DNA from 3 places in the Geobacillus sp. YHL genome. Region 1 is predicted to be linked to each of the others. Evidence: predicted binding sites of a transcription regulator. Region 1 holds the regulator's gene; each other region holds the start of a gene.
What was found. Region 1 encodes Rex, which represses fermentation and respiration genes when NADH is low (regulators of the CRP and FNR family bind a similar motif). Its sites were predicted from a motif close to TTGTGAAATATTTCACAA; they were not measured.
Positions count from the first base shown of each region.

Region 2: the regulator Rex is predicted to act here: its motif matches at 5,924-5,941, upstream of JCR24_RS04550 (cytochrome ubiquinol oxidase subunit I).
Region 3: the regulator Rex is predicted to act here: its motif matches at 7,698-7,715, upstream of ric (iron-sulfur cluster repair di-iron protein).

Region 1 is NZ_JAEIGB010000032.1:2,375-12,338, forward strand. It holds gene tsaD (tRNA (adenosine(37)-N6)-threonylcarbamoyltransferase complex transferase subunit TsaD) at 1-785, shown strand, start outside; gene JCR24_RS16685 (ABC-F family ATP-binding cassette domain-containing protein) at 1,108-3,033, opposite strand; gene moaC (cyclic pyranopterin monophosphate synthase MoaC) at 3,130-3,618, shown strand; gene JCR24_RS16695 (redox-sensing transcriptional repressor Rex) at 3,634-4,275, shown strand; gene tatA (twin-arginine translocase TatA/TatE family subunit) at 4,293-4,445, shown strand; gene tatC (twin-arginine translocase subunit TatC) at 4,466-5,209, shown strand; gene JCR24_RS16710 (YdiK family protein) at 5,393-5,572, opposite strand; gene JCR24_RS16715 (CPBP family intramembrane glutamic endopeptidase) at 5,569-6,303, opposite strand; gene groES (co-chaperone GroES) at 6,659-6,943, shown strand; gene groL (chaperonin GroEL) at 7,048-8,664, shown strand; gene JCR24_RS16730 (hypothetical protein) at 8,831-9,250, opposite strand; gene fumC (class II fumarate hydratase) at 9,364-9,964, shown strand, end outside.
Region 2 is NZ_JAEIGB010000003.1:26,028-35,991, reverse strand. It holds gene JCR24_RS04585 (carbon starvation CstA family protein) at 1-154, opposite strand, end outside; gene JCR24_RS04580 (hypothetical protein) at 459-908, shown strand; gene JCR24_RS04575 (TerC family protein) at 948-1,640, opposite strand; gene JCR24_RS04570 (YkvA family protein) at 1,655-1,927, opposite strand; gene JCR24_RS04565 (DMT family transporter) at 2,260-2,580, opposite strand; guanidine-I (ykkC/yxkD leader) riboswitch at 2,639-2,741, opposite strand; gene JCR24_RS04560 (hypothetical protein) at 2,850-3,140, opposite strand; gene cydS (cytochrome bd oxidase small subunit CydS family protein) at 3,229-3,330, opposite strand; gene JCR24_RS04555 (cytochrome d ubiquinol oxidase subunit II) at 3,330-4,358, opposite strand; gene JCR24_RS04550 (cytochrome ubiquinol oxidase subunit I) at 4,355-5,701, opposite strand; gene JCR24_RS04545 (SpoVR family protein) at 5,987-7,408, opposite strand; gene JCR24_RS04540 (DedA family protein) at 7,568-8,173, shown strand; gene JCR24_RS04535 (hypothetical protein) at 8,203-8,451, opposite strand; gene JCR24_RS04530 (YhdB family protein) at 8,632-8,889, shown strand; gene JCR24_RS04525 (phospho-sugar mutase) at 8,937-9,964, opposite strand, start outside.
Region 3 is NZ_JAEIGB010000003.1:199,438-209,401, reverse strand. It holds gene argB (acetylglutamate kinase) at 1-522, opposite strand, end outside; gene argJ (bifunctional ornithine acetyltransferase/N-acetylglutamate synthase) at 535-1,767, opposite strand; gene argC (N-acetyl-gamma-glutamyl-phosphate reductase) at 1,785-2,819, opposite strand; gene JCR24_RS05440 (Crp/Fnr family transcriptional regulator) at 3,143-3,829, shown strand; gene JCR24_RS05435 (YwiC-like family protein) at 4,163-4,891, opposite strand; gene moaD (molybdopterin converting factor subunit 1) at 4,897-5,127, opposite strand; gene JCR24_RS05425 (molybdenum cofactor biosynthesis protein MoaE) at 5,127-5,591, opposite strand; gene mobB (molybdopterin-guanine dinucleotide biosynthesis protein B) at 5,588-6,088, opposite strand; gene JCR24_RS05415 (molybdopterin molybdotransferase MoeA) at 6,085-7,344, opposite strand; gene JCR24_RS05410 (hypothetical protein) at 7,394-7,576, opposite strand; gene ric (iron-sulfur cluster repair di-iron protein) at 7,777-8,484, shown strand; gene moaA (GTP 3',8-cyclase MoaA) at 8,586-9,611, opposite strand; gene modB (molybdate ABC transporter permease subunit) at 9,666-9,964, opposite strand, start outside.

The DNA.
Region 1 (9,964 bases):
TTGATGCGGTGGCGGTGACGGCCGGACCGGGGCTTGTCGGAGCGCTTCTTGTCGGGGTCAACGCGGCGAAAGCGTTAGCGTTTGCCCATGGATTGCCGCTTATTGGGGTGCATCATATCGCCGGTCATATTTACGCCAATCAATTAGTGACCGAAATGAAGTTCCCGCTGTTGGCGCTCGTCGTTTCCGGTGGTCATACGGAACTCGTGTTCATGAAGGAGCACGGGAATTTTGTGGTGATCGGTGAAACGCGCGATGACGCTGCCGGTGAGGCGTATGACAAGGTGGCGCGGGCTTTAGGCCTTCCGTACCCAGGAGGACCGCACATCGACCGGCTGGCTCATGAGGGAGAGCCAGTGATTGATTTGCCGCGAGCGTGGCTTGAGGAAGGTTCGTATGATTTCAGCTTCAGCGGCTTAAAATCGGCGGTTCTCAATGCGCTCCACAATGCGAAGCAGCGCGGTGAGGAGATCGATCCGAGACAGATGGCCGCGAGCTTTCAGGCCAGCGTCGTCGATGTGCTGGTGACGAAAACGGTGCAGGCCGCCAAAGAATACCGCGTACGGCAAGTGCTGCTCGCCGGGGGGGTGGCGGCCAACCGCGGGCTGCGGGCTGCACTGCAGGAGAAAATGAAAGAGCTTCCCGACGTGGAGCTTGTCATCCCGCCGTTATCGCTATGCACCGATAATGCTGCGATGATTGCCGTTGCGGGAACAGTGTTATATCAACAAGGAAAGCGGGCTGATTTGGCGCTCAACGCCAATCCAAGCTTGCCGCTTGTCTAGGCAGTTGGCTGAAACGCGAAAGACACCGAAGGGCGATCCGTTTGCGGCAGGCAAACGGATCGTCCTTTTTATTTTCATGTGAAAAAAGTTTGTGTATATTTTTATCCACAAATCTGTGGACAATGTGGAAAAAGCGGTAAAACATGATCAACATAAGAAAGACAATACACAGCGATTTTTGTGTAACAAGGAAGATGTTTTTTGTGGATAGTGTGGAAAAGTTGGTGAATAACTTATATTCCATGGTGGAAATTGTGGATTCTTTTGTGGATAATGTGACTAACTAAAGAACAACCCGCCGAAACTAGAGGCGGGTTGTCGGTTATAGTGAAGTATAAAGCTGTTCCCATTCGGCCAATAACATTTCGACTCGCTGCTTCCGCTCGTCGTTTTCTTGCGTCAATCGTTGCATCGTCTCATAGTCGCCGTAAACGGATGGATCACAAAGTTGCTGCTCGATCTCAGCGATTTGTGCTTCAAGCGTTGCAATCTCGGCTTCGATTTCATCCAAGCGGCGTTGGCGCTGGCGCCGTCGTTTTTTTTCCTCTTTTTCTTGCTCGTATGTCGTTTTGGCAGAATCACTTGCCGTTTCTGTCGGGCGGACGTTCAGGAGTGCCAGTTCGCGCATTTCTTCTTTTTTGGCGATGTAGTAATCATAGTCGCCTAAGTATTCCGTTAGGCCTCCGCTGGAAAGTTCAAACACCTTTGTTGCGATTCGGTTGATGAAATAGCGGTCGTGGGAAACGAACAAAATCGTTCCCGGGTAGTCGATGAGCGCTTGCTCGAGCACTTCTTTGCTGTCGAGGTCTAGATGGTTTGTCGGTTCGTCCAAAAGAAGGACATTTGCTTTTTGCAACATCAACTTGGCGAGCGCCAGGCGTGCTTTCTCCCCGCCGCTTAAAGCGGAGACCGGTTTTAAAACGTCATCGCCGGAAAACAGGAAGTTGCCGAGCACGGTGCGAATTTCTTTTTCTGTCTTTTCGGGGTAGGCGTCCCACAGCTCGTCAAGCACCCGTTTGTTCGATGACAAATCAGCTTGGTCTTGATCGTAATAGCCGATTTGGACGTTTGCGCCGTAGCGGAGCTCTCCTGTTTGGATAGGGAGTTTTCGGGCGATCGCCTTCAGCAATGTCGACTTGCCGATGCCGTTCGGCCCGACTAGGGCGACGCTTTCGCCGCGCGTGATGCGGAAGCTGATTTGGCGGATGATGGGTGCACCGTCGTCATAGCCAACGGCTATGTCTTCAGCGGTGAGCACTTCATAGCCGCTCGGTCGATCGATCGAGAACGAAAAGGAGGCTGATTTTTCATCGCCGACAGGCCGTTCGAGCCGTTCTATTTTTTCCAGTTGCTTTCGCCGGCTTTGCGCCCGTTTGGCCGTCGAGGCACGTGCGATGTTGCGCTGGATGAAGTCTTGGAGTCGGGCGATTTCTTCTTGCTGTTTCTCGTACCGTCTTAACTCTTGTTCGTATTGCTCGGCCCGCAACTCCAAATAGCGGCTGTAGTTGCCGGCATAGTGTTTGAGCGTGGCATTCGACAGTTCGTATACGTCGGTGACGATTTTGTCTAAAAAGTAGCGGTCGTGGGAAACAACCAGGACGGCACCGGGATAGGCTTGCAAGTACTGCTCCAGCCAGGCAAGCGTCTCAAGATCCAAATGGTTCGTCGGCTCGTCCAAAATCAATAAATCCGGCTTGGACAACAGCAATTTCCCAAGGGCAAGCCGCGTCCGCTGTCCGCCGCTTAACGACGAGACCGGCGTAGTTTTATAATCATATGAGGAAAACTGCAGCCCGTACAAAACGGAGCGGATGTCGGCTTCGTATTGGTAGCCGCCTTGTTCTTTGTATTGTTCTTGCAGCTCGTCATACATTTTCAGCGTTTTTTCATAGCGAGCGGGATCGGCGAGTACGTCCGGGTCGCCGAGTTGCATGCTGAGTTCGGCAAGCTGTTTTTCGAGTCCTAGAAGCGGGGTGAATACCTCGAGCATTTCGTCCCAAATGGAACGCGGCGAGTCGAGCCCGCTGTTTTGCGCCAAATAGCCGATTTTGATATGGTTTGGTTTGATGATTTTGCCGCTGTCGAAAGAGAGTTCACCGGCGATGATTTTCAACAATGTCGATTTTCCCGCTCCGTTGCGGCCGACAAGGGCGATTCGGTCGCGGGACTGTATTTCTAGTTTTATATTCGATAAAATAAGGTCAGCACCGAAATATTTCGTGAGCCCGTGCACTTGCAAAATGATCATGTCCGTCACCTCGCGAATAGTTTAACGCAAGTCGCGAAAACGGTCAAAGACGAATGATGAAAAATCGTGTATAGTGTATAAATGGAGGAGATTGTATTGTCATCGTTCACTCATTTCAATGAACAAGGGCGCGCGAAAATGGTTGATATTACGCACAAAGAAGATACTGTGCGAGTGGCTGTGGCGCAAACGAGCGTGACTGTCAGCCGGGAAATTTACGAAAAAATGACGAGCAATGCGATCGAGAAAGGGGATGTGCTCGCCGTCGCTCAAGTGGCGGGGGTGATGGCGGCGAAGAAGACAGCTGACCTTATTCCAATGTGTCACCCGCTTATGTTAAAGGGTGTGGACATTGCTTTTGCTTGGGAAAACGATGGAGAAGCGCATAAGCTCGTCATCACGGCAACGGTGAAAACGAAAGGGAGCACAGGAGTGGAAATGGAAGCGCTGACGGCCGCTTCGGTCTGTGCGTTGACAGTGTACGATATGTGCAAGGCGCTTGATAAAGGAATGGTCATCGGTCCGACGTATTTGGTCGAAAAAACGGGCGGGAAGTCTGGCCATTACCGACGGAAAACCGATTAGCTAGGGGATGAGATCATGAGCAACGAACAACCGAAAATTCCGCAGGCAACCGCCAAACGGCTGCCGCTTTACTATCGGTTTTTGAAAAACTTGCACGCTTCCGGCAAGCAACGCGTCTCCTCTGCCGAGTTGAGCGAGGCGGTGAAAGTCGATCCGGCGACGATCCGCCGTGATTTCTCCTATTTTGGCGCGCTTGGTAAAAAGGGATACGGGTATAATGTCAATTATTTGTTGTCGTTTTTCCGCCGGACGCTTGAAGAGGATGAGGTGACCGAAGTCGCCTTGTTTGGCGTCGGCAATTTAGGCACCGCCTTTTTAAACTATAATTTTTCGAAAAACAACAATACGAAAATCGTGATGGCGTTTGATGTCGATGAGCGGAAAGTAGGAACGACAGTCGGCGGGGTGCCGGTCTATCATCTCGATGAGTTGGAGGAGCGGCTTCACGAAAACATCCCGGTCGCCATTTTAACCGTGCCGGCCGCCGCGGCTCAAGCGCTGACCGACCGCCTTGTCGCGCAAGGAATTAAAGGCATTTTAAACTTTACTCCGGCGCGGTTGAACGTGCCGAACCATATTCGCGTCCATCATATCGATTTAGCCATTGAGCTGCAGTCGCTCGTCTATTTTTTGAAAAACTATCCATCGCCATCGTAAAAAGGAGAGAACAACACATGAAATATTTGTTGCTCGTTGCTGTGATTTTGTTGCTGTTTGGCACGAAAAAGCTGCCGGAATTAGGGCGGTCGTTCGGCCAGTCGCTTCGCGAGTTTAAAGACGCCACAAAAGGGCTCGCTGATGACGAAGAAACGAAAACCGACCGATGACAAGGCAGGATGGAGAAACAATGAATGACAAAGAAATGTCGGTGTATGAGCATCTGGGTGAACTGCGAAAACGGCTCATCATCGTGCTCATCTTTTTTGCTGCGGCGCTTGTCGTTAGTTTCTTTTTTGTCGATGATGTCATTTTGTATTTGCAGCGAACGGCCGAGGCGAAGCATTTGACCATGAACGCCTTCCGCCTCACCGATCCGATTAAAGTGTATTTTCAGTTTGCCTTTGTCATCGCAGCTGTGCTGTCGGCTCCGGTGCTGTTGTATCAAATTTGGGCGTTTGTAAGCCCCGGTCTGTATGAAAAAGAGCGGAAAGTGACGTTAAGCTATATCCCGGCGTCGATCGTTCTTTTTTTAGCAGGCGTCAGCTTCGCTTATTTCGTCTTGTTTCCGTTTGTCGTTCGATTTATGAGCCAGCTGGCTGACCAACTAGGGGTTCAACAAATGATCGGCATTAATGAATATTTTCAGTTTTTGCTTCAGCTCGTGCTGCCGTTTGGCATCGTGTTTCAGCTGCCGATCGTCGTGTTGTTTTTCACCCGCTTAGGGCTTATTACGCCGCAGCTTCTTGTTCGCATCCGCAAGTATGCGTATTTGGCGCTGCTTATTTTAGCGGCGGTCATTACGCCGCCGGATGTGCTGTCGCAAGTGATCGTCATGATTCCGCTCACCATTTTGTATGAAGGAAGCATTTGGGTGGCGCGCATCGGCTATCGGAAAGCGCAGCGAGCAGCCGAGGAGGAAGGCAATGAGTGAGGCGGGACGAAAAACATTGAGAGGAAAGCGAGCAAGGCCGGGCCAAACGAAGGGGCTGTCTCAAAAGCCGCAAAACAGGGTTTTGAGGCCGGCCTCTTGTTTTTTTGTTTCCATTTTCACAATATGATCGCCGTCATGAGATTGATGTTCTGGTCCCTTCCCGTGCGAATCACGGGAAGGGGGTCAGCGTTTTGAGGCGAAAAGAAGGCGAAGGGCGGTGCCGAAATCAAAGGCAGCGAGCGCCGCTAAAGCGATGGTGGAGACGTTCCAAACCGTTTCATGAGCACTTTCGATGGCCAAATACGTAAACATTGAGCCTAAGACGAAATACAGAAGCGAAAACAGCCGAGGGTTTCGCATCATAGCCAAACCCTCCAAACGGCGAGCGGCAGCTCGGACTGGCGCATCATTTTCTCAATCTCGTCGGCCAACAGCGTCTGCATGGCGACGACGAACGTATTCATGGCGACATGGGCGAAAATCGGCACGAAAATGCGTCCGGTTTTCGCGTATAAAAACGCGAATACCATCCCCATGGATGTGTACAGAAGCAAATGTTCCGGCTCCATATGGACAAGGGCAAACAAGAGCGAACTGACAAGCGCAGCAAGCCAAAAGTTGTATTTTTCATAAAGCGAGCCGAAAATGATTTTGCGGAAGATGATCTCTTCCAAAATCGGGCCGATGACGGAGGTGACGACGACCAACAGCGGCGTCAGGCGGATGATATCGATGATTTGCCTTGTATTTTCCGACCCTGGTTTGATGCCGAGCAACCGCCATTCGATGTTGGCGGCGATGCTTTGCGCCGTGAGCGCCAAAAAGACGCCCAAGACCGCCCACATCCACGAGGAACCAAGCGGCAGCCGCCGCATCATTCGTTCGTTGCGGTCACCGCGGAGCAGCCATAGGATCATAACAAAAGCGAGCAGGAAACTAATGATCGCCCAATACCCGGAAGCCAGTTTGGCGGCTTCGAGGCGGCTTTCCGTTCCTTGGCCGACGCCGAGGGCGCGAAGAAGCGGCACGCCGACAAAGGCGGACAGCTGCATGACGATATACGTGATGATGACGTACCAGTGGTTGCGTTTCAAACCCTCTACCCCTTTTATTTCAAATTATATCCGTATTGTAGCACATGTATGGCGAAAATAGTAAGAAAACTGCATCCTCGCATCCCACCTCACCGCCGTAAAAAAATTAACCGGAGCCGTTTATCAGTCCGAGGAATGTGAAATAATGAAAATGAGCTCCGCGCGGATGGGGAGTAGAGGCAAAACAACCGGCTCCTTTTGCTCTTTCTTCTTTAGGAGAGAAAAACCGTTATTTTTTTGCATTTCCTACTTGCAAAACGGAAAGAAGTTCATTAATATTATAAGTGTGTTAGCACTCGATAGTGATGAGTGCTAATAAGAACGGCGAAAACTATCGTTAAGGAGGTCGTTTCCCGTGTTGAAGCCATTAGGCGATCGCATTGTCATTGAAGTCGTGGAAACAGAAGAAAAAACGGCTAGCGGCATTGTGCTGCCGGATACGGCGAAAGAAAAACCGCAAGAAGGCCGCGTTGTCGCTGTCGGTGCAGGCCGCGTGCTCGATAACGGCCAACGCATCGCGCCGGAAGTCGAAGTTGGCGACCGCATTATCTTCTCGAAATATGCGGGCACAGAAGTGAAATACGACGGCAAAGAATACTTAATTTTGCGCGAAAGCGATATTTTGGCTGTCATCCGCTAATATATGCGTTCATCACATAAACATTCCGAAAACATACTGGGTACTTAATCGGATACTTAACTTGTGGCACGCAGTCCAACAATTTCATAAGGAGGTAACGGGGTATGGCAAAACAAATCAAGTTCAGCGAAGAAGCGCGCCGTGCGATGTTGCGCGGGGTGGACAAACTTGCAGACGCAGTGAAAGTCACATTAGGTCCGAAAGGCCGCAACGTCGTATTGGAGAAAAAATTCGGTTCGCCGCTCATCACGAATGACGGGGTAACGATCGCGAAAGAAATCGAGCTCGAAGATCCGTTTGAAAACATGGGCGCGAAATTGGTCGCTGAAGTCGCCAGCAAAACGAACGACATCGCTGGGGACGGTACAACAACCGCTACGGTATTGGCTCAAGCGATGATCCGCGAAGGCTTGAAAAACGTAGCAGCTGGTGCCAACCCGATGGGCATCCGTCGCGGTATCGAAAAAGCGGTTGCTGTTGCGGTTGAAGAATTGAAAGCCATCTCCAAACCGATTAAAGGAAAAGAGTCGATCGCCCAAGTTGCTGCGATCTCGGCTGCTGACGAAGAAGTCGGCCAATTGATCGCTGAAGCGATGGAACGCGTTGGCAATGATGGCGTTATCACGCTTGAAGAGTCGAAAGGCTTCACGACGGAACTCGACGTTGTCGAAGGGATGCAATTCGACCGCGGTTACGTTTCACCGTACATGATTACGGATACGGAAAAAATGGAAGCTGTCCTTGAAAATCCGTACATCCTCATCACGGACAAAAAAGTATCGAGCATTCAAGAACTGTTGCCGGTCTTAGAACAAGTCGTCCAACAAGGCCGTCCGCTCCTGATCATTGCGGAAGATGTTGAAGGCGAAGCATTGGCGACGCTTGTTGTCAACAAACTGCGCGGCACGTTCAATGCGGTTGCTGTCAAAGCGCCTGGTTTCGGCGATCGCCGCAAAGCGATGCTCGAAGACATTGCGATTTTGACAGGCGGCGAAGTGATCTCGGAAGAGCTTGGCCGTGAATTAAAATCGACGACGATCGCGTCGCTTGGTCGTGCGGCGAAAGTTGTTGTCACGAAAGAAACGACGACGATCGTCGAAGGCGCTGGCGATTCGGAGCGCATCAAAGCGCGCATCAACCAAATCCGTGCGCAGCTTGAAGAAACGACGTCCGAATTCGACCGCGAAAAACTGCAAGAACGCTTGGCGAAATTGGCTGGCGGCGTAGCGGTCATCAAAGTCGGTGCGGCAACAGAAACAGAATTGAAAGAACGCAAACTGCGCATCGAAGACGCGCTCAACTCGACTCGTGCGGCTGTTGAAGAAGGCATTGTCGCCGGCGGTGGCACGGCTCTCATGAACATCTACAACAAAGTCGCTGCCATCGAAGCGGAAGGCGATGAAGCAACCGGTGTGAAAATCGTATTGCGCGCGATCGAAGAACCGGTTCGTCAAATCGCGCAAAACGCTGGTCTGGAAGGCTCGATCATCGTTGAGCGCCTGAAAAACGAAAAACCGGGCATCGGCTTCAATGCGGCAACAGGTGAATGGGTCGACATGATCGAAGCTGGTATCGTTGACCCGACGAAAGTCACTCGTTCGGCGCTGCAAAACGCTGCATCTGTCGCCGCAATGGTCTTGACGACAGAAGCGGTCGTTGCCGACAAACCGGAAGAAAACAAAGGCAACAACAACATGCCGGATATGGGCGGCATGATGTAATCCGCCTAGCGAAACAAAGAACACTGGGAGTAATCCCGGTGTTCTTTTTCTTTTTGACTATATATGCCTCAGCCAGGTGTTCTTACAGCCGCTGATCGGGTGAAGGGCAGCTGTTGTTTCTCCCTCATATCGCTATTCTATTGCACCTTTTCCTCCGCTGTGCTAGTTATCGCACCTCAATGAAAAACGCATAAATCGCATCCCCTTTTTTCCAAGAGGCGTGAATGGCATAAATGTATGCCCCTTTCTTTTCCGGAAGAGTAATGATTCCGTTTTGCACCGGGCGCCAGTCGGCATCTCCGCCGTTCCATACACCCGCTTCGATCGTCAACGGGCGGTCGTCAAATTGGAGGTGTAATTTTGCCCCAGGGGCAACCGGATAGGGATTCATGTTTTTCACGAGCAGCGGCGGGGCGGCAGCGTCGGCCACGACTCCGCGGCCGCCTGTTGACCATGTATATGTTCCGAGGCGGTGGTCGATTGTCTCTCCGTCGACGGCCAATCGTAAGTCAGGCGGTTGGATGTCGCCCGATTGGCAACCGGACAGCCATACAGCGATGAGGAGCCATAGCCATCTATTTTTCATGTCGTTTCCCCCTTTCTCAGTTAGACGTTTTGCCTGCTCATTTGTTTCATTGTCGATTGTGATTTTGGGTAAAATTAGAAATGGAAAGGCGATATCCAAAGGAGGAGAATGGAATGAACGTGCGGATTGAACGCGATTCGCTCGGTGAGGTGCAGGTGCCGGCTGATAAGTACTGGGGGGCGCAGACGGAGCGAAGCCGGCAAAACTTTCACATCGGCACGGAAACAATGCCGTTGGAATTGATCTATGCGTATGCCGAGCTGAAAAAAGCGGCGGCCATCGTCAACCACCGAGCCGGGAAGTTGAGCGAAGCGAAGCAGCGGGCAATTGTCGCCGCGTGCGAGGAAATTTTGGCGGGCCAATGGGATGAGCATTTCCCGCTCGTCGTCTGGCAGACGGGAAGCGGGACGCAGACGAACATGAACGTCAATGAAGTCGTGGCGAGACGGGCGAGCGAGCTGCTGGATGAGGGGGAAGGGCGCATTCACCCGAACGATGATGTGAACATGTCGCAAAGCTCGAACGACACATTCCCAACTGTGATGCATATCGCGATCTTCACGAAGATCCAAACGCACCTCCTGCCAGCGCTTGATGGCTTGATCGGGACATTCGCGACCAAAGAACGCCAATATGGGAAGACGATCAAAATCGGGCGCACCCACTTGCAAGACGCGACGCCGCTCACATTTGGGCAGGAGATTTCCGGTTGGC
Region 2 (9,964 bases), on a different contig from region 1:
AAAACCGATAAGCGACCGCATACGTGCAGACGGCGGCGACGATAAGCCACATGGCGTTGACCGATTCGCCGCGGCTTAAAGCCAAAATGGCAAACGCTGCGGCCCCAAGGACGGAAATCAGGCCCCATAACAAAATCGATTTTAGCCCCTTCACACGGCTTCCCCCTTTATTTATTTGTCAAAATCCTTTACGTAACTATTATATTCATTATTCTGAAAAATTTAAAGTATTTTTTTATCTTCAGCTAACATATCGTTTGGTTCTATAGGAAAGTTTTCCTGCATTCCTATTGCAAAAAAGTATAAAACAAGTCTTTGGCGCAAAAAATGTAATTGCACCCATCGGCTTAACCAGCAACTGACCATGAAGCACCCATCGATTGTCTCCAGCTCCATCTGACGGTGCAACGGACAAAGCAACGATCAACTAATATTATCTCAGTAAAGGGTTCGAGAAGGTGAAAGCGATCGAAGCATTGTTATGGAGCATTGCTTTGCCTGGATTCGGGCAACTGTTGAACAAAAAGTATATAAAAGGAATTTTGTTTATTGCGTTGGAATTTGTGATTAACACCCAATCCCATTTCAATGAAGCCATCCGCCTCAGCTTTTTGGGACGTACGGATGAGGCCGCCCGCATTGTCGATATCGGATGGCTGATGTTTTATCCATGTTTATACTTTTTTGCCATGTGGGATGCGTTTAAAGACGCTGGCGGCGGGCAAACGCCGTACTCGTTTTTGCCGTTTGTCGTCTCCGCCTACTTTGTGACGGTCGGCTTGATGTACTCGTCGCACGTGACGATCGGCGGCGTGTTTTTTGGACCGATTTGGCTGCCGATCTTATCTGTCATCCCCGGGCTCTCCATTGGATGGCTGCTGCAATTTCTGCTGCTGAAATGGAAATAGCCATCCGCTTGGTGATTGCCCAGCCACAAAAGCCGCCAATTATTCATTGGCGGCTTTCGGTTGCGGCTCTTTGGCGCTTTTTCGTTTTTTCATCGTTCCCGCCACAATGACAGCGGCAACAACAAGCAACTCAAATCCATACTTCACGGCAGGATTGGCAAAATACGCCTTTAAAAACGGCTCATCGACGATCATTTTCGCCGCCGTCCAGGCGAGGACACCGGCGCCGATCGTAATAATGATTGGGAAGCGCTCGATCCATTTTAAAATAAGCGTGCTGCCCCACACCATGATCGGAACGGAAATGAGCAACCCAAGAACGACGAGGAGAAAGTTTCCGTGCGCGGCGCCGGCGACCGCCAATACGTTGTCAAGCCCCATCAACGCATCGGCAATAATGATCGTGCGAATCGCCTCCCATAAATTTCCCCCGGCTTCAACATCGTCGTGGCCCTTCCCCTCAACAAGCAGCTTATAGGCGATCCAGACAAGCAGCACGCCGCCGACAAGCAAAAGCCCTGGGATTTTCAGCAGCCAGACGACGAAGATCGTCGCCAACGCCCGGATGACGACAGCGCCTACCGTCCCCCAGACAACGGCCTTTTTTTGCTGGTATTTGGGCAAGTTGCGGGCCGCCAATCCAATCACAATGGCGTTATCCCCTGCCAGCAAAAGATCAATAATGACGATCGACAGCAACGCCGTCCAAAACTCTACTGACAACAGATCCATGGAAGAATCCCCCTTTACAAGTTATATTTTTCTTTTAATGAAACCGGGGCCATCTTAATGACTTGTTGCAAAATAAATAGGAAGACGGCCAAATCATCGATCAAACCAAACAACGCAAGCCAATCCGGAATGAGGTCAAGCGGCAGCGCTATATACAAAAGCAGCAAACCGACGGAAAACAATTTTTTTCGCATTGGCACTTCATGAGAAACGAAAAATTCAAACAAAAACGGTAGAAAACGCCGGACATGGACGATGAAGCGAAGCCGTTTCCACCATTTACGCATGCCATCCCCTCCACTTTTTGTTCTTTTGAAACCGAACCTATCTTCCTTTACGATTATCTTCCCCCCTTTTGTTTCATGAAATGAAAGAAGGCCCTTACCATCTTTGGTAAAGGCCTCCATAAATAAAATAGACCTTTACCAACATCGGTAAAGGTCTCGCTAACAACGTCGCCGTTGCCAACAAAGCCGAGGGCATGCGCCCTGAACTGACGACTTTGCTGTTAAAGCTACTCCCCTTTAACAAAAGAAACTATATTCGTTTTTATATTTTCATGATATTCAATATTTATACCTGTTGTCAACTCTTTTTCTTGACAAGAAATGAATCCAATTTATTGCCCCGCCGTAAACTTCAAACCAATGACTCCGACAAGAATGCAAAGCAAAAACGCCACACGCGGCGCGTTGACTGGCTCGTTTAAAAACAACATGCCGACCAAGGCCGCGCCGAGCGCTCCGATTCCCGTCCACACCGCATAGGCGGTGCCGATCGGCAACGTTTTTATCGCCAGTGATAAAAAGTAAAAGCTCGCCGCCATCCCCGCAATCGTCACAACAGAAGGCCAAAAGCGGGCAAACCCGTTCGTATATTTCAGCGCGATCGCCCATACAACTTCGAACAAACCAGCAACTATTAAATAAACCCACGCCATGCCCCGTCCTCCCTTTTTAGCGAAAATAAAAAAGCCGCGAGAACGATCGAAACGATGCTCCTCCCGGGCTTTTGTCCCTCCGTGCACGCGGCGATGCCGCGCGTTTTCTCTCGGTCGCAGGCCGGCCGCAAAGCAGCCGCGGAACCCTAGAAAACCTTTTTCTTCTTTTTTTCCGCTGTTATTGTACCATGTTTGTGGCCAATCGGCTACTGATTTAACCATCGTGCCGCTGGCATAGCAAGAAAGCAGATGGGACATTCCCATCTGCTTTATACCGGATCGTTATCAACATCGCTGTACGATTCAATCGCTTGATCCAGCGCCCGATACGCCTCAGCGAAGGCGTTCGTCGCCGATTCATCTCCAGCCTCGGCCAGCTCCATTCGTGCATTGCGCGCATGGGCGACGGCGCGAATGACGTCTTCAATCATTTGTTTCTTCTCCCCAGCGCTCGCCTTCAATTGTTCAAGCTCATGGAGCGCCCCGTCAAGGCTCGTCGAACGCGGCTCTTCAAATGCCTGCTCCAATTGTTCTTTTACACGTTGCAGCACTTCTTTCATGATCGCCCACCCTTCCTTGATTCGTTGTCATCCGCTAGTGTAAGCGATTGGCGGCAAACTATGCATTACCAAGACGCTGAAATTGTGTTTACTCATTTACGTGCACATCTTTCAAACCAGCCCAAAACGCGGCGATGATCGACAGGGCGACGATGATCATCGGCGCATACATGATCAAAAATGTTTGCATTATCCTTTTCCCCCTTCCCATTTTCCTTTAACGTACGCCTTGTTAAACAAAAAGAGGCGCATAAGCAAATAAAGTGACGGAATTAATAACAGGAGGCCGGCAATAAACGCGACGATCAACGCCATAGCCATCGTCTCATTCGTAAACCCGTCATAAATCGTCAAATACGGGTATAACAAATACGGATAATGTGAAATGCCATAGGCGTAAAAGGCGAACGCATATTGAAACAACAGCGCAATAAACGCCCAGCCGAACCGCCGCTGCCGCCAAAGCAGCCAAACGGTAATGACAAAAAACAAAAAGGAAATGACCAGCATCCACGCCACATTCCATAGGTTGGCGTAATGCTCGGGATTATGGTAGCGGAGCTGGTAAATAATGAGCAGCGCTGACAACATCGTCGGCCCGCTCCAAAGAAGAGCGTAGCGGCGCAACAGCGCCCGCGCCCGTTCATCCTTGGCCTCGTCCGCATAGTACGTTAAGAAAACGGCAGAAATGTAAAGAACGCTCGTCACACTGAGCAGCACAATGCTCCATGACAACGGGCTTGCAAACAGCTTCCCATAATCCAGCGCAACGCCTGAGGTGCCTGCCTCCACAAACCCGCCTTCGGAAATCGTCAACACGATGGACAGGGAGGCCGGAATAAACAACCCCGTCAATCCATAAGCGATTAAATACCAGTTCCGTTCCGTCCCCCCATACGTATGAAACGCATAGTACGAGCCGCGAATAGCTAACAAAATGATGGAGATGCTCGCCGGGACAAGCAAAATAGAACCGTAATAATACGCCGTTTTCGGAAAAAAGCCGACAATGCCGACAAAGAAAAAGACAAGAAAGACGTTCGTCACTTCCCATACAGGGGAAAGATAGCGCTGAATGATGCGGTGCAAAATATGCTGTTTGTTTGCCCAATGGCTATAGGCGCTGAAAAACCCAGCCCCGAAATCAATCGAGGCAACGATAATGTACCCGAACAAAAACAGCCATAACACCGAAATGCCAATGACTTCGAGCGTCATGGCGCCACCTCCCCGTTATTGGCCCGCTCTGCCAGCTCCCGTTCAACCGGGTTGCGGCGGAACATACGGATGAGCACTGTTGCGCTCGCAATTACTAACACCATATACAAAAGGCAAAACAACACAAGCATCGTATCCACATGCGCCGACGATGTCGCTCCTTCCGCCGTTTTCATATAGCCGCGCAAAATCCACGGCTGCCGCCCGACTTCCGCTAAGTACCATCCCGCCTCAATCGCAGCCATCGCCAGCGGCCCTCCCGCCACCAGCAGTCCAAAAAACCACTTTTTCGCCGTCCACTTCCAGCGGAAAATCGATCCGAGCCAATACGCGGCTGCGACAACCATTAAAAACACCCCGATCGTGACCATCACATCGAATAAGTAATGAATGTACAGTGGTGGGCGTTCATCTTCCGGAACTTCGTTCAGTCCGGTCACAACCGCAGCGGGATGGTTATGGGCCAAAATGCTAAGGGCATATGGAATTTCCAAGGCATATTTCACTTCCCCGTCTTCTTGGAGCGCGCCGAACAGGATCAACGGTGCATGGGAGCTCGTTTCAAAATGCCATTCAGCGGCCGCCAGCTTTTCTGGCTGGTATTCGGCTAAAAATTTGCCCGATAAGTCGCCAATCAATGCACTGGCTACCGAAAAAATAAAAGCTGTTTTCATCATTAAATGAAGTGCCTTGCGATGATAAATGTGACGATTGCCTTTCCATAAATGCCAAGCGGCGATCGAAGCAAGCACGAATGCTGACGTCATATACGAAGTCGCCAGCACATGGGCGACTTTCGTCGGCATCGCTGGGTTGAACATAGCCGCGATTGGATCGATGTTGACAAGCTCGCCGTTTTTAAATTCAAACCCTTGCGGCGTATTCATAAACGCGTTCACCATCGTAATAAACATGGCTGATGCTGAAGACCCAATTGCCACCGGGATAAGCAAAAGCAAATGTTTTTTCTGATTTTCGAACCGATCCCATGTATACAAATAAATGCCGAGGAAAATGGCTTCAAAAAAGAAGGCGAACGTCTCCATGAACAGCGGCAAGCTGATCACTTGGCCAGCCAGCTGCATAAAGTTCGGCCATAAAAGCGACAGCTGCAAGCCGATCGCTGTTCCTGTCACCACGCCGACCGCTACGGTGATGACAAAACCGCGCGTCCAGCGGCGAGCGAGTAAGATGTAATGCATATCATTTTTGCGAATCCCAACCCACTGGGCAATGGCGATCATCAGTGGAATCCCGACGCCGATCGTGGCATAAATGATGTGGACCGTCAGCGTCAATCCCGTCAAAATACGGCTAAGCAGCACCGGATCGTAACCGTTCACGATTCATCCCCCCTTATGAAAACAAGCGGCCAATCAAGGAAAGCAAGACAACAGCCGCAACAGCAAAGCTAACGAACACAAGCGTTTTTTCATGCCGCTTCCACATATCCATCCCCCCGGGCGAACAAACAGTGGTGAAGAATTTGTGACAACCATCACAAATTATCCACTTCATATTATTTCATAAAATCGGGGACGCTATCCGGCATGATTTCGAATAATTTGTGTCATTTTTCACATATTCATCGTGACAAACAAAAAAAGCAGGAGATCCCTGCCCTCATGTTATAAATATTTCCGATGCACCGTTTTCCCGTCATACGTAAACAACATCGGCTTTTCCTCGACGACCGTCTCCATATGGACCGGACGGCCCCACAACTGATAAATGTATGGGAGCACTTTTTCTAAATACTTCAGATCGAGTTCGATTCCTTCATACCAATGCTTCAAATACAACTCTCCGTTGCGCATATAATCGCCGTCATTGACCGTGATATACGGGAATCCGCCGTTTACCCGCATGCTGACGAGTTGGTCGCGGATATGCTCCCAGTTTTTGTCGACGATTTTATATTCTTTCCCCTGTTTTTGGAACAAATACATATCTTCGCGCATAACGAGCTCTTTCGTTAAATAGTTGCGCAAAAACGAAATGTCGGATTCGAGTTCGCGCACTTCAAAAATTTTCGCCCTCCCCGACCCCGGCTTGACGCCGTATTTTTTCATCTCCTCAGTCGGGTTGTTCCACCGCTCTTCAATGTCTTCAAAAATTTTCAGTCCTAAATAATACGGATTGATGCCAGTGCGCGACGGTTGCACGACGTTGGCGTTCAGTTTCGCAAATTCAATCGCCTCATCGCTCGTCAAATCCATCTCGCGCAAAATGCGCTGATGCCAATACGTCGCCCATCCTTCGTTCATGATTTTCGTCTCCAGCTGCGGCCAAAAATAAAGCATTTCCTCGCGCATCATCGTTAAAATGTCGCGTTGCCAATCCTCCAGTTCGCGGCTGTATTCTTCAATGAACAATAGCACATCTTTTTCCGGTTGCGGCGGAAACTTGCGCCGTTTTTTTCGCGGCGGCGTTTTCAGTTTGTCTCGCTCGTCAAGCGACCATAAATCGTCGTACGGCGTCGATGTTTTCGGAGGCTCCTCCTCTTCGTACACTTCCGTATCTTCCCACGTCCATGACAGCTTTGGCCGCAGGAGCGAGGGATCGATATGCTCCTGAATGGCCAAGACGGCATCCAAAAATTTTTCCACTTCCAATTTTCCGTATTGATGTTCATAATGCTTGATCCGCTCCGCTGTCGCCGCCATGCTTTCCACCATATCGCGCTTCGTGTTGCTGAAGCGGACGTTGTTTTTGAAAAAGTCGCTGTGGGCCAACACATGGGCGACGATCAGCTTATTTTGGATGAGCGTATTCGTATCGAGCAAAAACGCGTAGCAAGGGTCCGAATTGATGACGAGCTCGTAAATTTTGCTTAACCCTAAATCATAATGAAGCTTCATTTTGTAAAACTGTTTCCCAAAGCTCCAGTGGGAAAATCGCGTCGGCATCCCATAGGCACCAAACGTATAAAGAATGTCCGCCGGGCAAATTTCATAACGCATTGGATAAAAATCAAGGCCAAATCCTTCCGCAATTTCCGTAATTTCCGCAATCGCCCGTTCCAACTCTTTCAGCTCGTCCTGCCGCATCCATCTCCCCCCTTTTTCCTCTTATCACAATGTATGAGGGAAACGGCGTTTTGATACGTTCCATCGTTTGGCATGAACGCGCAGCGCCCCATTTTCATTTGTGGACCGTTGGCTTATAATGGTCATATACAAGAAATCGCGGCAAAGCGTGGTGGTCATTTGCAGCACTATTTGCATTATCTTATCGAACACTTCGGCTACATCGGCATTATGGTTGCGCTGATGCTCGGCATCGTCGGGCTGCCGATCCCCGACGAGCTGCTGTTGACATATGCCGGTTACCGCGTTTCAACGGGGGCGTTTTCGTATCCGCTCGCTTTTCTTTCCTGCTGGCTTGGAGCCATCATTGGCATCTCGCTCAGCTATATGCTAGGGATTACGCTCGGGCTGCCGTTTTTGCATAAATTCGGTCCCAAGCTCCATCTTACAGAAAAACGGCTCGAGCAAACGAAAGCGCTTTTTTCGAAGCTCGGCCCAGCGGTATTGTTCATTTGCTATTTCATCCCCGGCGTTCGGCATCTCGCCGCCTTTTGGGCCGGCATGAACGCCTACCGTTGGAGAAAGTTTGCCTTGTTCGCCTACAGCGGGGCGATGGTGTGGGTCGCTGTCTTTTTGACGATCGGCGCCTATTTTGAAAGCCGCTGGATGGCCGTCAAGCAGTACATCCATGCCTACCGTCCATTCTTATTTCCAGTCTTTTTGGTCGCTCTTGGTTTCGCCATCTTCTATTGGTACATCCAGCAAAAGCGAAAAACACCGGGGTAATCTCCGGTGTTTTTCATTCTCTATGCGCGCTATACGTTCTCGCGCGGGCCGCGATGGTACGTTTCTGTCAGCAATCCCATAAACAGGCCGAATCCGAACATAAACATCGAGGCCCCGATAATGCCGAGACTGATGATCGTCAAGAAATAGTCTTTGTTGTAAGCGCTTGCGATAAAACTAAGCAAAAACAGTACGACTCCGACAATCAATCCCACTGACGCCATCCATTTGCACATGTTGATCATTTCTTGCCCTTCGTGCCGTTTGTTCATTCTCATCATCCCCTTATTTTGAGGATACTATCCTTGTCACAAAATTGCAACATTTATTTTTCCTTTTTCGTTTTCATTTCGGTTATAATTTATATTTTACCTTCTGTCGCAACATTTACAGGGCAACAAAACGCCCCGCCGTCATACACTAACAATGACTCCTTCTTGATAAAGGAGGCATGCCGCTTGAACACCGTCGACTATGATAAGGCGCTCTATTACACGCATCGCTCCGAATGGGACAATTTGCTCATTTTAATGGTGCGTACGCCTGATGATATTCTGTCGAAAAAAATTGAAAAGTTTCTCCACGCTTATAATTTTGAACATGACTACTCCGTCATCCAGGAGCGGTTGCACGCCTTGCTTCGCTATATTGACCATGCGCTTGAAGTGAGCGAACAAAAAATGGGAGTCGAGCAGTACGCGCAGTTTTACTCGTAAAACGAACGGGGAATTGGCCGATGCCAATTCCCCGCAGATTGTGCTGATCATTGCGCATAAGAAGGCGAAACGGTGCTAAGCACATCCTTTACGCGCTGCATGACGGCTTCTGTTAAGCGCGCTAGTCTTTCTTCGCTGTCCCCCAGCGACGTCCCTTTGACGCCGAAGTACGCCTTCATTTTCGGCTCCGTCCCTGATGGACGCAGACAAAACCACGAGCCATCCTCCAAGATATACTTGAGCACATTGGATGTCGGCAAATTAATGGCCGTTTTTTCGCCGGTCAACGTGTTCGTCCGCTCTTTCGTTTTGTAATCCTCAATCACCGTCACCTTTTTCCCCGCGGCCTCCACCGGCGGCTGTTGGCGGAACGACGCTAAAATCGCGGCAATCGCCTCTGCTCCTTCTTTGCCTTTCAGCGTGAGCGATCGTTGCCCCTCGCGATAATAGCCGTACTGGTCAAACAATTGCAAGAGCGCCTCATACAACGATAGCCCTTGCTTTTTATAAAACGCACACACTTCCGCCGCGAGGACAGCCGCCTGCACGGCATCTTTGTCACGGACAAAATCGCCGATCAAATACCCATAGCTTTCCTCATATCCGAACTGGAACACATATTGCCCTGTTTGCTCGTATTCCTTTATTTTTTCACCGATGAATTTGAAACCGGTCAACGTATCGACCGTCTCAAGACCAAACGATTGGGCGATCGCCCGACCCAATTCAGACGTCACGATCGTTTTTAAGACAACACCATTTTCCGGCAGAGTGCCTTGAGCTTTTCGTTGCGACAGCAAATAGTGGAGCAACAAGCCGCCGGTTTGATTGCCGGTCAGCACGACATAGTTTCCCTTGTCATTTTTCACCGCCACGCCCAGCCGGTCGGCATCCGGGTCGGTGGCGATCAACAGATCAGCGTTCACTTGCTTGCCCAACTCCATCGCCATGGCGAAGGCCGCGTGTTCTTCCGGATTGGGCGAGGCGACCGTCGAGAAATTCGGATCCGGCAACTCCTGCTCTTTGACGACAAAGACGTTTTGGTAGCCGAGCTCAGCGAGCGCGCGGCGCACCG
Region 3 (9,964 bases), on a different contig from region 1:
CTGGCTGGCGCCGATGGCCGCTGCGACCGCCCCGGCGGCCGTGTCGGCGTTAATGTTGTACGTTTGCCCGTTTTGGTCGATGCCAAGCGGGGAAATGACCGGGATGTAGCCCGCCGCAAGCAGCGTGCGCAACAGCTGGGAACGAACGGTTTTCACACGGCCGACATAGCCGAGTTTGGCCAAGTCGATCGGTTCTGCTTCAAGCAGCCCCCCGTCCACGCCGGAAACGCCGACCGCCGGCAAGCCGTTCTGCCTGAGCATCGCCACAAGCTGTTTGTTCACTTTGCCGGAGAGCACCATTTCCACAACGGCAAGCACCTCTTTCGTCGTTTTCCGCAAGCCGTTGACAAACTCGCTCGGCACCGCCAGTTTTTTCAACATTTGCCCGATTTCCGGCCCGCCGCCGTGGACGATGACGACATCCATCCCTTGTTCCCGCATCGTTCTGACGCTGGCAAAAAAGGCGGGAGACAGCTCATCGAGCACGCTGCCGCCGCATTTGATGACGACCGTTTTCCCCATCGTTCTCTCTCCTTACGTCCGATAGCTGGCGTTGATTTTCACATAATCGTACGTCAAGTCGCAGCCCCACGCGACGCCGAAGCCATCGCCCAAGTGCAAATCCACCTCAATGACGACCGTCTCTTGTTGCAAATACGCCGTCGCTTCTTCTTCCGAGAACGGCTGCGGCTCGCTTCCTTTCAGCATCACAATCGGCCCGATCGCGACATCAACATTGTCCGGATCAACGTCAGCGTCCGCATAGCCGATCGCGCCGATGATCCGCCCCCAGTTGGCATCCGCGCCGTAAACGGCCGTTTTCACTAAGTTGGAGCCAACGATTTGCTTGGCGACTTTTTTCGCCTCATCGTCCGTTTTCGCGCCGCGCACGCGCACTTCAATGAGCTTCGTCGCCCCCTCGCCGTCTCTGGCGATTTGCTTCGCCAAGTCTTCGCACGTTTTCCGCAGCGCCTCGTAAAAGTGTTCCCAATCCGGATGATTCGGCGTCAGCTCGTCATTTCCAGCAAGACCGTTTGCCATCACCACAACCATGTCATTCGTCGACGTATCGCCATCGACGGTAATTTGATTGAACGATACATCGGTAATCGACCGGAGCGCATCATGCAGCACCGCCGAAGAGATGTTGGCATCGGTCGTAATGAACGCGAGCATCGTCGCCATGTTCGGATGGATCATCCCCGATCCTTTCGCCGCCCCGCCGACGGTGACCGTTTTCCCATCGACGGTCGTTTGGTAACAGGCGCGCTTCATCACCGTATCCGTCGTTAAAATCGCCGTTTGAAACGCCTCAGCATCCGCCATCGTCGCCCCTGGAACAAGCTTTTCGATGCCCGCGCGAATTTTTTCCATCGGCAAATATTCCCCGATCACGCCCGTTGAAGCGACGGCCACATGGTGCAGCGCCAGGCCAAACTGTTTCGCGCACAGCTCGCGCATTTCATAGGCGTCCTTGAGCCCCTGCTCGCCGGTGCAGGCGTTCGCGCATGCACTGTTGACGATGACCGCCTGCAATTTTTGTTCTACAGCGAGGCTCGCCTGCGTCACTTTGAGCGGCGCCGCCTGGAAATGGCTTTGCGTATACACCGCCGCCGCCGAAGCCGGCACGTCGCATAGAATAACCCCTAAATCTTTTTTCGAATAGCGCAGCCCGGCGTGCACCCCAGCCGCTTGAAATCCCTTCGGCGTGACGACCGTTCCATCGGCGACCGCCGTTACTTGCGCCGTTTGTTTCGTTGCTGTCATTGTTCGTTCCCCTTCCCTCACGGATAGATCGGCAAGGATTGGAGGCCCTCAGCCTCATCCCACCCCATCATCAAATTGAAGTTTTGCACCGCCTGCCCGGCAGCGCCTTTCATCAAGTTGTCGATCACTGACACGACCGTCACCCGTCCCGTCCGTTCATCGTAGGCGAGGCCGATGTCGCAATAATTTGAGCCGTACACTTCTTTTGTCGCTGGAAACTGTCCAAGTTGACGGATGCGGACAAACGGTGAACCTTCATAACTTGTTTTATATAAATCTACCAAGTCGTTTGGCGAAATCGGTTGTTTCGCCTTCGCATAGATCGTCGCCATAATGCCCCGTGTCATCGGAATCAAATGGGTGCTGAACGTAATTGGCTCCATCGCTTCATTCCACGTTTGCAGCGTTTGCTCAATTTCCGGAATGTGCTGATGGACGTTCACTTTATAAATTTTCACGTTTTCGTTCACTTCGGAAAAATGCGTCCCAAGCCCTGCTTTCCGCCCCGCGCCCGATACGCCGGACTTGGCGTCAACGATGATCGAATCTTCCTGAATCAATCCTTCTTTGACAAGCGGCGCCAGGCCAAGCAGCGTCGCCGTCGGATAACAGCCCGGGTTGGATAGGAGCACGGCCTCGCGCACCGCCTCCCGATTCCACTCGGTCAGCCCGTACACCGCCTTTTGCAAATATTCCGCTGGCGCCGCCTCGCGTCCGTACCATTGTTCGTACACCGCTCCGTCTTTCAAACGGAAATCCCCGGATAAATCGATCACTTTCACTCCCCGATCCACGAGCGCCGGCGCCCACTCCCCGGACACCCCGGGCGGCGTGGCGAAAAAGACCGCATCGTAACGGGAAAGCGCCTCGATTTCAAGTTTATGCAACACCGCACCATCGACCGAACCGACGTGCGGGAAACTTTCCGATACATGAACCCCGTCCTGCGACGACGAGAAAACGTCGCAGCGGCTCACATGCGGATGCCCGTGCAACAAGCGGAACAACTCCGCGCCGCTGTACCCCGTCGCCCCGATAATGGCTACGTTCATCATGTTCCCCCTCACCCGTATGCCTCATGTAGTTCTCATTATAATACTGTATAAAAATAAAATCAAATGTATATTTAATAATTTTCGAGGATTTTTTTCTTGCCCCTCCCTAAGTCTATGGGAAACGAATACCGATTTGTCCCGGCAGCCAAGGTGCATCCTTGACTCCATCGCCCTCATGTCCTCGGGATGCAAAGACTTTCACAAACGATTCCATCGATGTTCAACAAGTTTTCAATCTTTCCACTATCCTTATATTGACTTCCCTCTTTTTTCCTGTACACTTTTAGATAGCGATACATTTTACGTAAGGTTGTGATCGGATGAACGAGATTGAATCTCGTGAATGGCAGAAGTGGCTTACACCGCTTGGGCGCGATCTTCGCCTTGAGAAGGGAACGTACTTGTTTCAAGAAGGGGAAAAAGCAGACGATATTTACTATATCCAATCGGGGAAAATCCAAATCAGCAAAATGGACATGGACGGACAGGAGCTCGCGCTGCGCATTTGCAGCCAAGGAGATTTGATCGGCGAGCTGACACTGTTTTGCCCTGGCGCCCGCTACATGCTGACGGCGAAAGTGCTGGAAGACGGCGTCGTTTCCGCCATTAAGCGCGAGACGCTCGAACAAGAACTTGCCAACAATCCGACGCTGGCGATCGAGTTGATGAAATGGATGAGCCTCCATTTCCGCAAAACGCAGACGAAATTCCGCGACTTGATTTTACACGGCAAAAAAGGAGCGCTCTATTCAACGCTCATCCGTTTGTGCAACAGCTACGGCGTCATGAAAGAAGACGGCATTTTGATCGACGTGCCTCTTACGAACCAAGAGCTCGCCAATTTTTGCGGCACCGCCCGCGAAGTCGTCAACCGCATGCTCGGCGATTTGCGGAAAAAAGGCGTCATCTCCGTGCAAAAAGGAAAAATTTGCGTCCACAACTTGCAATATTTGCGCGACGAAATCGCCTGCGAAGGCTGCCCGCCCGAGCTGTGCCGCATTGACTGACGGGCGGGTGCGGCAAAAAAAGGAGCTGACCGAAAAGAGCGGTAATGTTCCTATTTAGGGCGACATGGAAAAACAGGCCACCACGAAAAACCCGGTAAAACCAAGGGTTTCAGAGGTGGTCTCTTTCACATACTTCGGTTAAATTTCACCAAAAAGGGGGCTTTTGAGTCAGCCCCTTTTGCTCTTTTCGGAGCAATCATTCACACCGCACCTTACTTCACCATATCCCGATCCATCCAACTCAGACGGCCATCGTCTCCAATGAAAAAGCAATCCCGCCTAACCAAACGAAAAACCCCAAACGGTCATGGCCGCCTCCCGTTTGGGGTTCGTTCAAGAGTAAAGCACGATCATCGCGATGAAAAAGTACGCCGCGTTGGCGATTTCCAGCATGCCGAGTTTCATGATCGGCAGCGACTTGCCATATAAATAGACGGCGCGGATGACGCTCGGAGCGTAGGCCAAAACGGCGAACGACTCGCCGATGGCGATGAGGCCAACGATCAACAAGGCGTGGTAGCCCCATGACAGCCATTTGTACCGTTCATTTTTCTTTTCCCGAATCATCGTCTTGACGTAAAACGTGCTGCCGATGAAAAAGAGGAAGGAAAACAAGGCGAGTTCAAACGCTTCAAGCGTCAACTCCCCGCGTCCGGCGTAAAAGGCGGCAAGGCCGCCGACGCAAAACGCCGCGATGGCCGCCGCGTCGTTCCAAAAGGCGCGTTCGTTCTTTTTCTTGCTGTAGTAGGTGTTGACGAGGAAAAACGGCGTCATGGCGAGCCCGAAGTAGAAAAGCGCCGGCTGCTGCCAAAGGGAGACGACAAGCCCCACGACGGCGATGGCGCCATAGCGGGCGGCGGCGGGCACGTACGGGTCGTTCCGCTTCGTTTTCACCGCCATCAAGAGCGGATACGTCGCCAAATAGAGCGCAAGCCAGGCGACAAAGAGCGGCGCGTGAATCCACGAAAGCCCACCGGCGTACGCCCCGAGCCAAAACGGGATGATGAGCATCGCCCAGGCGCCGTGCTGTTTTGGCATCACCCATTTGCTTTTGTTCTCCATTGGTCTCATCCTCCGCTCACTGGCGGAATAAAGGCGACTGTATCGCCCGGCTGAAGCGGCGCGTCGTCGCGGGCGTACTCCTCATTGACCGCGGTCATGACGCGCCCGAGCGAGACGCCGTAGCGCTCTTCCACTTCGTCTTTCAGTTGTTTCACCGTTTCCGGAATGTGCGGCCACATCACTTCCCGCTCGCCGATTTGCTCGCCCAAATGGGCGAAAAACAACAGACGGATCATCATTCATTCACCTCCGGCTTTCCGGACGGATACGCCGTCGTTTCCAACTGGTCGCCCACCCAGGCGCTTCCGTCCTCCCATTGCTCTTTTTTCCAAATCGGCACGATTTGTTTGATCCGCTCAATGGCGTAGCGGTTCGCCTCATACGCTTCGGCGCGGTGCGGCGAAGAAACGGCGATGACGACGGCGATGTCGCCGATCTCAAGCCGCCCGATCCGGTGGGTGATCGCCGTTTTCGCCCCCGGCCATTTTTCGGCGATTTCCGCCCCGATTTGCGCGAGCATTTTCTCCGCCATCGACACGTACGCCTCATATTGCAAAAAGAGCGTCCGCTTGCCGTTCGTCCATTCGCGCACCGTCCCGGCAAAGACAGCAACCGCCCCCGCTTCCGGGCGCATCACTTTTTTCATCACATCCTCGACCGAAATCGGCCTATCGGTAATGACAAACAACGGTTCGGTCATGTCCGCCTTCTCACCTCATTCATGAGCCATGGGATATATTCGGCCTCATCAGCCAGCAAAAACACGGGGTACGGCAACGGCCGGGAAAGCGGCACCCAGGCGATGACGGCGCGAATGTCGGCGAGGTGCTGAAGCGACGCCCAATCTTCCCAAGTGCGGACGAGCACGACTTTCGGGTGCCGTTCTTGTTTGTAGCCCTCCACCAACACAAGATCAAGCTGAAGCGGCGCATAAAGCGCCAACACATCATCCAACCGCCATAACGGGCGGCGAAGATGAAGCTGCAACAGCCCGGCCCCTTCGACCGCCGTCGCCGCCGCCCCAGCCCGCTCGTGGCGGACGGAATCGACGCCTTCGGGCCGCGCGGGCTCGCCGCCATGGCCGTGATGCTTCACCGTTCCGACGCGCCATCCTTCCCGGACCGCGGCCGCCACCCATTTTTCCATCAGCGTCGTTTTGCCGCTATGTTTATAGCCGACGACTTGCCAGACGTTCATTCGCTTGACCCCTCATCGTCATCCAAAAGCCACACTTCCACCTCATCGCCAACCGCAAACCCTCTCGTTCCGCCCGGCAGCACCATCAAGGCGTTCGCAAAGGCAAGCGAGGTGACGATGTTCGACTTGTCCATGCCGACCGGCTTCACGACAAGCCGACCGTCAACCGCCTCGACCCGGCTGCGCACGAAGCGGGTGAACGGGTTCGGCTTCGGAAAATCGGCGCCAAGGGTGGCTTTCGCTTTTTTCAAATACGGCTTTGTGGAAAACAACCGCGTGCGCACGACCGGGCGGACGAACAGCTCATACCCGACGTAGCACGCCGACGGGTTTCCGGATAGACCGAACAGCAGCTTGCCGTCCCGTTCCGCGACGGTCGTCACGCTCCCCGGGCGCATGGCGATTTTGTTAAACAACACGTTCGCTCCGAGCCGCTCGTAGATGGCGGGCAAATAATCGAAATCGCCGACCGAGACCCCGCCCGTTGTAATGAGCATGTCCACTTGGTCGAGCGCCTCGCGCACGGCGTGAAAGCACGCGTCAAGGTCGTCGGCCAACTGGCCGAAATAGATCGGCTCAGCGCCGCTTTTTAGCGCCTGTGCTTCAATCATGTAGGCGTTGCTGTTGCGGATTTTTCCCGGCACAAGCGGTTCAGAGACGTCAAGCAGTTCGCTTCCGGTCGCAAAAATGCCAATCCGCGGCTTTTTCGCCACCTTCACTTCGGCGTAGCCGAACGTCGCCAAGAGCGCCGCCACCCCGGGATTGATGCGCGTTCCTTTTTCGACAAGCGGCTGCCCTTTTTTCGCATCTTCCCCTTGAAACGAAATATTGTCGCCAGGGCGGAACGGGCGTTTAATGGCCATATACGTTTTTCCATCCCGCTCGTACTGTTTGGCGAGCTCCAACATGACGACCGCATCGCATCCTTGGGGAATTTGCGCCCCGGTCATCAAGCGCACCGCTTGAAACGGGCCGACGGGCTGCTTCGCCACTTGCCCGGCGCCGATCGTTTCAATGACTTCAAACTCGACCGGATGGTCAAGTCCCGCTCCTTCCGAGTCGGCGGCGCGAATGGCAAATCCGTCATACGGCGAGCGGTCAAACGGCGGCACGTCATGGTCAGCACGCAAATCTTCGGCCAAATAGCGGCCATACGACTGGCGAAGCGGCACCGTTTCCTCTTCTCCCACTCCGGCATAACGCATCACCCGATCGATCGCTTCCGCTACAGGAATCGGGGTTCGTCTTTCGACCATCTCTCTCTCTCCTTTCGATCATACGGCTGGCGGCAACCATATCGTTCTTTCAACGTTGTTGCCATTGTTGCAGCTGTTTTATGCCTTCTGCCAACTTTTCATCAACGACGCTCGCATCGGCAATATGCCGCAAAATCATCTCCCGCGTTTCGCCAAACAAAGCGGCGGACTGTTCGAGCTCTTGCATCACTTCATCCGCATAGCGGCATTGTTCTTGAATATAGTTTAGCACGTCTTGAGCCCGATTTTCGACTCGATCGATCAGCTGATTTCGTCTGTTTTATTGTACAGGAAAGAAGAGAGACAACGTTGTGATGTTGATCACATTCCCTTGTTGTCCGCTTTTTTTGCTTGTGTGAGATGCATCACAACGTTGACATGGAAAACAAGGTATACTGAAGCTGCAACGATTTGACGATGGAGGGATCCAAAATGGAACAGCGGTTTACTGAGCAATCGCTGATTGGCGATATTGTTGCCGAAATTCCGAAGGCAGCGGATTTGTTGAAAGCACATCGCATTGATTTTTGCTGCGGCGGGCAGCGTCCGCTCAAAGAAGCCATCGAAGAGCTCGGACTTGATGGCGAAGCGCTTCTTCGCGAGCTGAACACCCTTTATGCGGAGGCGCAAAACAAACCGGCCGGAAACTGGGGCGAAGCGCCGCTAGCCGACTTGGTCGATCATATCATCAACACGCACCACCGCTATTTGAACGAGGAACTGCCGCAGCTCAGCCCGTATGTCACGAAAGTATTGCGCGTGCACGGCATGCACCATCCGCATCTTTCCCACGTGCATAAACTGTTTCATGAGTTAAAAACAGAACTCGAGCAGCATCTCATTAAAGAGGAAACGGGAGCGTTCCCGCTCATTTTGCAATTTGCCGACAACCCGTCGCCGGAAAACCGGGAGGCGGTCGAGCGGGCCGTTCGCGAACTGGTCAATGAACATGACGCAGCCGGCGATTTGATGAAAGAAATTCGTGAAATCACAAACGACTTCACCCCGCCGGAAGACGCATGCGGCACGTATCGCCTCGTCTACAGCCGGCTGGCCGCGCTTGAAGACGATTTGTTTACCCACATCCATTTGGAAAACAACATCCTCTTCCCGCGCGTGTTGGCGGCGGTGAAGGCATAACCAAGCAAAACCATTCCCCCATTTCTAAGGCAAAGGCAGGCGCAACGAGCGATAAAAAGCGGGGCTGCTTCTTCGACGGAAAGAGCGGCCCCGTTTCTTTGTTATCCTCCAATATACGACATTTCAATTTTCATCCGTTGTTTCGCCGTTTCTTCCGTCCGTTCTTCCGAATAGCGGTCTGTCCGTTGGTTCCAGACGGCCGTAATGAGCGCCTTCAGCTCCTCTTTCCCTGCCCCGGCGCGCAGTTTGTCTTTCAACGACACGCCCTCAGAAGCAAACAAACACGTATACAGCTTGCCATCGGCGGAAACGCGTGCCCTCGTGCAGCTTTGGCAAAACGTTTCCGTCACTGAGGCGATGAAACCAACTTCCACGTCCGTGCCGACGTAGCGGTAGCGGCTTGCCACTTCGCCGAAGTACGCTTTTTCAACCGGTTCAAGCGGGTACATGGCGTTGATTTGCTCATACATCTCTTTTTTCGTCACGACATGGGAGTAATCCCAGCCGTTCGTCGTGCCGACATCCATAAATTCAATAAAGCGGAGCGGAATGCCCAAGTCTTTAAAGTAAGCCGCCATCGGCACGATTTGCGAGTCGTTCCATCCTTTTTTGACGACCATGTTCACTTTGACGCCAAGCCCCGCCTCGCGCGCCGCTTCAATGCCTTTCAACACCGGAGCGGTGCCGACGCCGATGCCGTTCATGTTGCGGAAAATGTCATCGTCCAACGCATCCAAACTGACGTTGACGCGCTGCAACCCAGCCGCTTTCAGCCGTTTCGCCCATTTCACCAAATGGATGCCGTTTGTCGTAAGGGCAACGTCTCGCAAGCCGGGAATCATGGACAACCGCTCAATGAGCGCATCGAGGTCGCGCCGAAGCAGCGGCTCGCCGCCAGTCAGGCGGATTTTTTCAACGCCAAGCTCGACGAAACATTCCGCTAAAAGCGCCATTTCCTCAACCGTCAACAGCTGGTCTTCCGCCAAAAAGCGAAAATTCGGCCCGAACACTTCCGCAGGCATGCAGTAGACGCAGCGAAAATTGCATTGGTCGATGACCGACAGCCGCAAATCGCGCAACGGGCGGGCGAGGCGGTCGGTGATCTTCACCCGGTCGCGCTCTTCCATGTCGCTCCCTCCTTTCCCTTTCATGGGCCGCGTGATGTTCCAACGGCCTGCTCCTTATCGCTGCCAACGGCCTAGTTTCGCCGCACAGGACAATAAACTAAATGACAATCCAATCGTGACCGCCACCCATGCCCACGCTAACCCCATCCGCCCCGATTCCATGGCCATGTAGACGGCGGTCGGGATCGTTTGCGTTTTGCCTGGGATGTTGCCGGCAAACATGAGCGTTGCACCGAACTCCCCGAGGCTGCGGGCAAACGACAGCACCGCTCCGGACAACAAAGCGTTTCTAGCCAGCGGCAGCGAAATATGCCAAAACACTTGGCGCTCGTTCGCCCCGTCGATGCGCGCCG